3 regions of the Xanthobacter sp. genome follow, and region 2 is predicted to be linked to each of the others. Evidence: predicted binding sites of a transcription regulator. Region 2 holds the regulator's gene; each other region holds the start of a gene.
The links. The regulator HrcA, encoded in region 2, represses chaperone genes, less so after heat shock. The targets are predictions, from matches to a motif close to GTTAGCACTCNCNNNNNGNGAGTGCTAAC.
Positions count from the first base shown of each region.

Region 1: a site for HrcA is predicted at 1,730-1,758, ahead of groES (co-chaperone GroES). Genes of this name have one in related genera too.
Region 3: a site for HrcA is predicted at 1,422-1,450, ahead of groES (co-chaperone GroES). Genes of this name have one in related genera too.

Region 1 is NZ_JAYRPE010000035.1:28,790-32,062, forward strand. It holds gene groL (chaperonin GroEL) at 1-1,338, opposite strand, end outside; gene groES (co-chaperone GroES) at 1,395-1,685, opposite strand; gene ACE3QW_RS11655 (hypothetical protein) at 1,989-2,543, shown strand; gene glsA (glutaminase A) at 2,600-3,273, opposite strand, start outside.
Region 2 is NZ_JAYRPE010000016.1:40,370-43,642, reverse strand. It holds gene grpE (nucleotide exchange factor GrpE) at 1-448, opposite strand, end outside; gene hrcA (heat-inducible transcriptional repressor HrcA) at 570-1,670, opposite strand; gene rph (ribonuclease PH) at 1,828-2,541, shown strand; gene rdgB (RdgB/HAM1 family non-canonical purine NTP pyrophosphatase) at 2,541-3,173, shown strand; gene hemW (radical SAM family heme chaperone HemW) at 3,227-3,273, shown strand, end outside.
Region 3 is NZ_JAYRPE010000021.1:252,236-255,508, forward strand. It holds gene queA (tRNA preQ1(34) S-adenosylmethionine ribosyltransferase-isomerase QueA) at 1-49, opposite strand, end outside; gene ACE3QW_RS08250 (exopolysaccharide biosynthesis protein) at 64-666, opposite strand; gene ACE3QW_RS08255 (usg protein) at 903-1,181, opposite strand; gene groES (co-chaperone GroES) at 1,578-1,892, shown strand; gene groL (chaperonin GroEL) at 2,000-3,273, shown strand, end outside.

The DNA.
Region 1 (3,273 bases), on a different contig from region 2:
GGCGCGCAGGACGATCTTGATGCCGGCCTTGATGTCGGCGTTGTCGGAGGTGACCTTCTCCACCGCCGCCTTGGCGCGGAGCAGGGCGACACCGCCGCCGGGGACGATGCCCTCTTCCACCGCAGCGCGGGTGGCGTTGAGCGCGTCGTCAACGCGGTCCTTCTTCTCCTTCACCTCGACCTCGGTCGAGCCGCCGACGCGGATCACCGCGACGCCGCCCGCGAGCTTGGCCAGACGCTCCTGGAGCTTCTCGCGGTCGTAGTCCGAGGAGGTCTCCTCGATCTGCGCCTTGATCTGGTTCACGCGGGCCTCGATGTCGGCCTTCTCGCCGACGCCGTCCACGATCGTGGTCTTTTCCTTCTCGAGGATGACCTTCTTGGCGCGGCCGAGCTGGGCGATGGTGACGTTCTCGAGCTTGATGCCGAGATCCTCGGAGATCACGGTGCCGCCGGTGAGGATGGCGATATCCTCGAGCATCGCCTTGCGGCGATCACCGAAGCCGGGAGCCTTCACGGCCGCGACCTTCAGGCCGCCGCGCAGCTTGTTGACCACGAGGGTGGCGAGCGCCTCGCCTTCCACGTCCTCGGCGATGATGACGAGGGGACGGCCGGTCTGCACCACGGCCTCGAGGACCGGCAGGATCGGCTGGAGGCCGGAGAGCTTCTTGTCGAAGATCAGCAGGAAGGGCTCTTCCAGGTCAGCGATCATCTTCTCCGCATTCGTGATGAAATAGGGAGAGAGATAGCCGCGGTCGAACTGCATGCCTTCAACCACTTCGAGCTCGGTCTCGGCGGTCTTGGCTTCCTCGACGGTGATGACGCCTTCGTTGCCCACGCGCTGCATGGCGCCGGCGATCATCTCGCCGATGGAGGCATCGCCGTTGGCGGAGATGGTGCCGACCTGCGCCACTTCGGCGGAGGAGGAGACCTTCTTGGCGCGGGCGCGGATGTCGGCGATGGCCGCGGCGACGGCGAGGTCGATGCCGCGCTTCAGGTCCATCGGGTTCATGCCGGCGGCGACCGACTTGGCGCCTTCCTTCACGATGGCCTGGGCCAGAACGGTGGCGGTGGTGGTGCCGTCGCCAGCGAGGTCGTTGGTCTTGGAGGCGACCTCACGCACCAGCTGCGCGCCGAGGTTCTCGAACTTGTCCTCGAGCTCGATCTCCTTGGCCACCGACACACCGTCCTTGGTGATGCGGGGGGCGCCGAAGCTCTTCTCGATGACCACGTTGCGGCCCTTGGGGCCGAGGGTCACCTTCACCGCATTGGCGAGGATGTCGACGCCGCGCAGCAGCTTCTCGCGCGCGTCCGAGGAGAACTTTACTTCTTTGGCAGCCATAACGGCCTCCTTGTGATTCTGTTTCGGTGGACCGGCTCAGAAGCGCGGACGACAAGTCACTTGGCGATGACGCCGAGGATGTCGCTTTCCTTCATGATGAGCAGGTCCTGGCCGTCGATCTTGACCTCGGTGCCGGACCACTTGCCGAACAGCACGCGGTCGCCGGCCTTCACGTCGAGCGGGACGAGCTTGCCGCTCTCGTCACGGGCACCGGCGCCCACCGCGATCACCTCGCCCTCCTGGGGCTTTTCCTTGGCGGTGTCGGGGATGATGATGCCGCCGGCGGTCTTCTGCTCGGCTTCGATGCGCTTGACGACCACGCGGTCGTGCAGAGGACGGAAGGACATGGGTCGTTACCTCTTCGGGGGGAGCGCGAGCCTTGGCCCGCCGTTCTGGCACTCCCGAATGAAGAGTGCCAAGCTCGTCGCGGAGATAAGGGCGCGCCCGGCGAACGTCAAGGCGCGCTGCAGCAATCGGTGGGCTAGCAAAGCGGTAACGAGCCGTGGGATAAGCTGTTCAGGAGCTGAGGCTTGACGGCGGGCGGGGGCGATGCGGACGGCATCGACGTCGACGGCGCAAGCCTTTATGGTCAGGCGACTGCCTGGGTGGTCGCATTCTTGTTCCAGGCGGCGGGAGGCCTCGGAAAGCACATGACGAAGATGGTTGCGGGATCCAAGTCTGCTTTCGAGCGATCTGCGTTCGGGCGGTCCGCGTTCGGATGGACGGCCTTCGGGCGGCCGCGCGCCGCGCTGGCCGGCGCTGCCCTTGCCGTGCTGGCCCTCGGCCTCGCCGGCTGCGAGACCACCCCTTCCGCGCCCCCGCCGGCCGCGCGCCCGGTCTTTACCAGCCCGATCCCGCCCGACCGCCTCGTCGGCCGCTGGGGCCTCGCCGCCTATCACCGGCCGGACGACGCCACCCGCACCGAGGCCCAGGCCAAGGCTTCCTGCGGCAACCAGCCGTATGTTATTACCGCCGGCACCAATGGCGGCGTGATGATGTACCTCGCCGACGACAACAAGCTCACCGAGCTGGTGTCGAAGCAGGTGGGCAACGGCCCGGTCTACATCGGCCCGCCGGATGACCCGGCCGGCGGCGAGCGCGACCGTCAGGTGGTGCGCTTCGACGGCAACATCCTGGTGCTGAAGTTCGTCGATCCGGAAGTGGCCAAGCGCTACGGCACCATGGTCTACGTGCGCTGCTCGTGACCTGAGGGGCCGCGCGCCCCTCACCGCCCGAAGGCGGCAAAAAACCAAAGCATGGCTCAGCGCCCGAGGGCGCTGAGCATGGCCGACCCCCGGTTGGTGGGGTCGAAGACGTGCAGGCCCAGTTCCTCGGCCAGTTCCCGGAAGGCGGCGATGCCGCGCACGGAATTGCCCCGCCCGTCGAGCCGCGGTGAATAGGTGGCGATGCCGAGCTGGCGGTTGACCACCCCGAGGATGCCGCCGCCCACCCCGCTCTTGGCCGGCACGCCCACATCGAACGCCCAGTTGCCGGCGAAATTGTACATCCCGCAGGTGAACATCACGGCCAGCGTGGCGCGCACCGCGTCCACCGCAAAGGCCGTCGTGCCGGTGAGCGGGTTCTCGCCGATATTGGCCAGTGTCGCCCCCATGCGGGCGAGGTCGCTGGCCGTCACCAGAATGGAGCACTGGCGGAAATAGAGGTCCAGCGTCGCGTCCACCCCGGCGGTGAGCGCGCCGGCGCTGGTGAGGAGGTGGGCGATGCCGCGGTTGCGGTGGGCCGTTTCCGCCTCCGAGCGGAACACCGCCTCGTCCACCGCGAGCCGCCGCCCCGCCGCCGCTGAAAAGCGATCCAGCACGAACTCCAGCGCCTCGGCGCCGAGATGCTCCACCAGCAGGCCGGACACGGTGATGGCCCCGGCATTCACCATGGGGTTGAAGGGCCGGTTGGTCTTGGCATCGAAGACGATGGCGT
Region 2 (3,273 bases):
CGATCTTGCGGATGCCGTGCTTCTCCAGCGCCTTCACGAGGCCGCGCTCGGTCAGCTCCAGTCCGTCCAGCAGCGCCTTGAAACTGCCTTCTGCGGTCGCCTTTGCGTCCGCCTCCACCGAACCGAGGGCACGGGCCAAATCGTCCGCCACGTTCAGCACGTCGCGGGCGAAGGAGGCGATGCCGTAGGTCTTGGCGTCCTGGATTTCCTTCTCGGCGCGGCGGCGCACATTCTCCGCCTCCGCGAAGGCGCGCAGGAACTTGTCCTTGAGGCTCGCGATCTCGGCTTCCAGGCGCGCCTTGTCGCCCGCCGGATCGCCGATGGCGGCGTCCGCCATGGCGGTGGCTTCCGCCTCGGCGGTCGCCTCGTTCACCTGTGCATTGCCCTGCGCGGCACCGTTTTCGCTTGCGTCGCCGCCGGTCTCGGGCGCGCGCTTCTGCTCGCTCATCCGGTTACTTCCCCTGCCTTGAGATTCGCCCGAGGTCACAACGCCGCCGGGCAAAGGCCAATCGTCCCGGCGCATATCGGGGCGATGGGGGGAAAAATCAAGTCGTGGTGATCCTTATCCCTCACGCAGCGTCCGCACCCGGTGCGCCCAGCACCCGGCTCACGAGGCGGGCGGTGAAGTCCACCATGGGGACGATGCGGCCGTAATTGAGCCGCGTCGGGCCGATGACACCCAGCACGCCCAGCACGCGTCCCTGCCCATCGCGGTAGGGCGCGACGATGGTGGAGGAGCCGGAAAGGGAGAACAGCCGGTTCTCCGAGCCGATGAAGATGCGCAGCGCCTGCGCCTCCTCCGCCCGGCCGAGGAGTTCCGAGACCTCGCGCTTGGTCTCGAGATCGTCGAACAGCAGGCGGATGCGCTCTAGATCCTCCAGCGCCCTGAGATCCTCCAGCAGCTTCGCCTGACCGCGCACAATGAGGGTCCGCTCGCCCGGCCCGTCGCCGGACCAGGAAGCGAGCCCCGCCTCCACCACGCGCGCGGTCAGGGTGTCGAGGTCGCGGTTGATCTCGGCGAGCAGGCTCTCCATCTCCTGACGGGCGTCGGAGAGGGTGCGGCCACGGATGTGGGCATTGAGGAAATTGGTGGCCTCGGTGAGGGCGGAGGTCGGCAAGCCGGGAGGAAGGGCGAGCGCGCGGTTTTCCACCTGCCCATCCTCCGATACGAGGATGACGAGGGCGCGGCCCGGTTCCAGGGGTACGAATTCCACATGCTTAAGGCGGGGATCGGTCTTGGTGGCGGTGACGACCCCGGCACCGCGGGCGAGGCCCGAGAGCAAAGCGGAGGCTTCCTGCAGAACGCCTTCCACCGTGGTGGTGCGTGCGGCGGCGAGCACCTGCGTCTCGATATTGGCCCGGTCACGCTCGTTGACGTCGCCCACCTCCATGAGCGCATCGACGAAGAAGCGCAGGCCGCGCTCAGTGGGCAGGCGCCCGGCGCTGGTGTGTGGGGCATAGATCAGCCCGGCCGCCTCGAGGTCCGCCATCACGTTGCGGACCGAGGCGGGGGAGAGGGTCATGGGGATCAGGCGGGCGATGTTGCGTGAGCCCACCGGCTCACCGGTGGCGAGGTAACTCTCCACGATCTGGCGGAAAATCTCGCGCGAACGCTGATCGATCTGCGCGAGGCCGCCGGTCGAGAGGGGCAGGAACGGATCGAGCGCCACGGGTTCAGCCTTCGGAGCCAAGGATTTCGCTGGCTCTAATGTGTCCCTCGCCGGGGCCGGGTTCAAGCGCCACGCGGGGGCTCCTACCACCCTTGCTTTCCTCCCGGCGCGCGGCGCTCTAAAAGGAGCGCCCATGACGCACAAAGAGGTATCCATTATGCGGCCCAGCAAGCGCGCCCCCGACGAGATGCGCGCGGTGTCCTTTGAACGGGGCGTGATGCGCCACGCGGAAGGCTCCTGCCTCGTGAAGTTCGGCGACACCCACGTTCTCGTCTCCGCGACGCTGGAGGAGCGCCTGCCGCCGTGGCTGAAGGGCCAGGGACGCGGCTGGGTGACGGCGGAATATTCCATGCTGCCCCGCGCCACCCACGACCGCACCCGGCGCGAATCCACCACCGGCAAGCAGTCCGGCCGCACCCAGGAGATCCAGCGCCTGATCGGGCGTTCGCTCCGCTCGGTCACGGATCTCGTGGCGATGGGCGAGAAGCAGATCACCATCGACTGCGACGTGCTCCAGGCCGACGGCGGCACCCGCACCGCCTCCATCACCGGCGCCTGGATCGCGCTTCATGATTGCCTGAGCTGGATGAAGTCCCGCTCCATGATCAAGGAGATGCCGCTCAAGCAGCACGTGGCGGCGGTCTCCTGCGGCATCTATGAAGGCACGCCCGTGCTCGACCTCGATTATGCCGAGGATTCGGTGGCCGAGACGGACGCTAACTTCGTCATGACCGGAACTGGCGGCATCGTGGAAATCCAGGGCACGGCGGAGAAGACGCCCTTCACCCAGGACGAACTGCTCTCGCTGCTGTCGCTGGCCCGCTCGGGCGTGGATCGGCTCGTCTCCCTCCAGAAGCTGGCGATCGGCTGATGGCGCGCCAGCTCACCGGCCGGCTGGTGGTGGCCACCCACAATCCCGGCAAGCTCATCGAAATGAAGATGCTGCTGGAGCCTCACGGGGTGGAGGCCGTCTCCGCCGGCGAGCTCGGTCTTCCCGAGCCGGAGGAGACCGAGACCACCTTCGAGGGAAACGCCCGCCTGAAGGCTGTGGCGGCGGCCAACGCCGCCCAGCTTCCGGCGTTTGCCGACGACAGCGGCCTCGTCATTGAGGCCCTCGGCGGTGCGCCGGGCATCCACACAGCCCGTTGGGCGGGACCCGACCGCGATTTCGAGATGGCCATGGAGAAGGTGGAGGCCGAACTTCGGAAGGTCGGCGCCACCGAGCCCGACCAGCGCCATGCCCGGTTCGTCTCGGCGCTCTGCATCGCCTGGCCGGATGGGCATCTGGAGGAGTTCGAGGGCACCGTGGACGGCACCCTCGTTTGGCCGCCCCGTGGCGCCAAGGGGTTCGGCTACGATCCCATGTTCCTCCCCGAGGGCCATGTGAAGACCTTCGCCGAGATGACGGCCGACGAGAAGCACGGCATGCCGCCCAAGGGCTTCGGCCTTTCCCATCGTGCCCGCGCCTTCCTGAAGCTCTCGCAGGCTTGCCTGAAGGGGTGAGCGCAATCTTGGATCAGGCTCCGTCCGCGAACCCTCCGGCACGCCCTCTCCCGATCGGGGGCGAGGGTGTTGACGGCATCGAGGACACGCAGGGCGGCTT
Region 3 (3,273 bases), on a different contig from region 2:
GGGCGATGCGCTCCTCGGGGAGGTGGAAATCGAAGGCGTCTACACGCATGGAGGGGGAAGGTCTCAGAAGATGGCGATGGCGCCCTGGTAGATGGCCCAACTCATCAGTGCTGTCACCATCAGCCCGAGGATCGTCGCGCCGAAGCCCGCGAGGATGACGAGGCCGTCCCGCTCCACGAGGCCGAGGCCGAAGATGCAGACGGCAAATCCCGGCGGCAGATTGCCGAGGAAGGGGATGGGCAGCAACAGGATGAAGCCCAGCACCACCACCGTCGCGCCCACGATCCGCCGGGCCGTGGGGCCGGCGAACTCTTCGAAGCGGGGACGGGAGACGCGCTCGAACCGCTCGATCCACGGCCGGGAGCGGGTGACGATCGATTCCAGCATGGCGCGGGAGAAGGTGCGGCGCGCAATCCACGCCGGCAGCCACAATTCCTGCCGGCCCAGCATCATCTGCAGGCCGATGAGGCCCAGGATGATGCCGCACACCACGGGGATGCCCGGCGGCATGGGGATGCAGTTGGGTATGCCGAAGATGAGGAAAAGAATGCCGAAGGCGCGATTGCGCAGCGCGTTCACCAGATCGCCGATGGCGACCTGATCCCCCTCCTGCGCGGCGAGCACGGCGGCCAGGAGTTCGGATGTTCGTGGCGTGCGGTGATCCAAGGCGCCCTCATGGAATGGACGCTTCAGCTACAACCGGAAAACGGCAGCGGGAGGGCACTGGGGCGCAAAAATTCCGCTGGGTCAGGCCTGCGCTGTTCCCATCACGCCGCACATGGAATTGAGCGGACATGCACGCCCCACCCCCGCGGGGACGTGCATGTCCTCACCGCCCGATCGAAACCATAAAGACCGTTGACTGATACGGAAAGTCCCTGACGCAGGGAGATTGCTCCACATCAGTTCAAAAGGAACATTCCGTCCACGGACCGCAACTCTGCGGGCTTAATGAGGCCGGAATGGGCGACGCGCACGGAATGGAGCGGCCCCTCGATCTCGCGTCGCCAGAATTCCAGGAACTTGTTCAGCTCCGGAAAGCGCGGGCACAGATCGTAGTCCTGCCAGAGGAAGGTCTGGAGCAGGCCGGGATGGTCGGGCATGCGATAGAGGATCTCGGCCGTGGCGAGGCCGTAGCCTTCCATCTGCAGGACGAAGTCACGCGACACCTTGGCAGCCATGGGTCACACCTCCAATCCGCGGCCCCGCCGCCAACAGGGCTGGGGAAGACGGGACCGGACACTTCATTGTCGGCTACGCACTTTGCTGGGGCCAAGGCTAAAGATTGGTTTCCGTCTGCAAAAACAATGCTCTAGCAGCCTTCGGGCCGGACTGCTGACAGCGCCGGGCCGCGCCCGTGCTCGCGCCGCGCGTAGCTGGTGAGCCGTCCGGCTTCCGCTCAAACTGAAGGGGGACGGGCTGCTGGCACTCAGTTCCCTTGAGTGCTAAATTTTTTGAGCCGACCCCTTGCGGCTCCAATTTGCCGCCCTTAGATCGCGGTCGGGCCGGGTGGAGGGGTTCCCGGCGCCTTCAAAACAGGCAACCCCGATGGACAACATCGAACCGGAGGTTTCCCTATGGGTTTCCGTCCCCTGCACGACCGCGTGGTCGTCAAGCGCATCGAGGCCGAGCAGAAGTCGGCCGGCGGCATCATCATCCCCGACACCGCCAAGGAGAAGCCGCAGCAGGGCGAAGTCGTCGCGGTCGGTCCCGGCGCCCGTAACGAGAAGGGCGAACTGGTGGCGCTCGACGTCAAGGCTGGCGACATCGTGCTGTTCGGCAAGTGGTCCGGCACCGAAGTGAAGATCGACGGCCAGGATCTCCTCATCATGAAGGAGAGCGACATCCTCGGCGTCATCGAGAACGCGGCCGGCGCCAAGAAAGCGGCCTGAACTCAGGCAGCCTGATTTTCAGTCGCAGGGCCGAGGCAGCCCGAGGCGCCCGATCCCGCGGCATTCGCCATCCCGGTTAATCGTCCCAATCTGAAGGAGCACGCCACATGGCTGCCAAGGACGTGAAATTCTCCGTAGACGCGCGCGACAAGGTTCTGCGCGGCGTCGATATCCTCGCCAACGCCGTGAAGGTGACCCTTGGCCCCAAGGGCCGCAACGTGGTCATCGAGAAGAGCTTCGGCGCCCCCCGCATCACCAAGGACGGTGTGTCGGTGGCCAAGGAGATCGAGCTCGAGGACAAGTTCGAGAACCTCGGCGCCCAGCTCGTGCGTGAGGTCGCCTCCAAGACCAACGACCTCGCCGGCGACGGCACCACCACCGCCACCGTGCTAGCCCAGGCCATCGTGAAGGAAGGCGCCAAGGCGGTTGCCGCCGGCATGAACCCGATGGATCTGAAGCGCGGCATCGACGTCGCGGTGGACGCCATCGTCAAGGACCTCGCCGCCAACTCGCGCAAGGTGACCTCCAACGACGAGATCGCCCAGGTCGGCACCATCTCCGCCAACGGCGACGCCGAGGTCGGCAAGTTCCTCGCCGAGGCGATGAAGAAGGTCGGCAACGAGGGTGTCATCACCGTCGAGGAAGCCAAGACCGCCGAGACCGAGCTGGATGTCGTGGAAGGCATGCAGTTCGACCGCGGCTATCTCTCTCCGTACTTCATCACCAATGCGGAGAAGATGCGCGTTGAGTTCGAGGAGCCCTACATCCTCATCAACGAGAAGAAGCTCGCCGGCCTGCAGGAGCTGCTGCCCGTGCTCGAGGCGGTGGTGCAGTCGGCCCGTCCGCTGCTGATCATCGCCGAGGACGTGGAAGGCGAGGCCCTCGCCACCCTCGTGGTGAACAAGCTGCGCGGCGGCCTGAAGGTGGCTGCGGTCAAGGCTCCGGGCTTCGGCGATCGCCGCAAGGCCATGCTGCAGGACATCGCGATCCTGACCGGCGGTACCGTGATCTCCGAGGAAGTCGGCATCAAGCTCGACAGCGTGAACCTCTCCATGCTCGGCCGCGCCAAGAAGGTGGTGATCGAGAAGGAGAACACCACGATCGTCGACGGCGCCGGCGAGAAGGCCGACATCGAGGCGCGCATCGCCCAGATCCGCGCCCAGATCGAGACCACCACCTCCGACTATGACCGCGAAAAGGCCCAGGAGCGCCTCGCCAAGCTCGCCGGCGGCGTCGCCGTGGTGCGCGTGGGCGGCTCGACCGAGGTCGAGGTCAAGGAGAAGAAGGACCGCGTTGACGACGCCCTGCACGCCACCCGCGCTGCGGTGGAAGAAGGCATCGTCCCCGGTGGCGGCGTGGCCCTGCTGCGCTCCATCAAGGT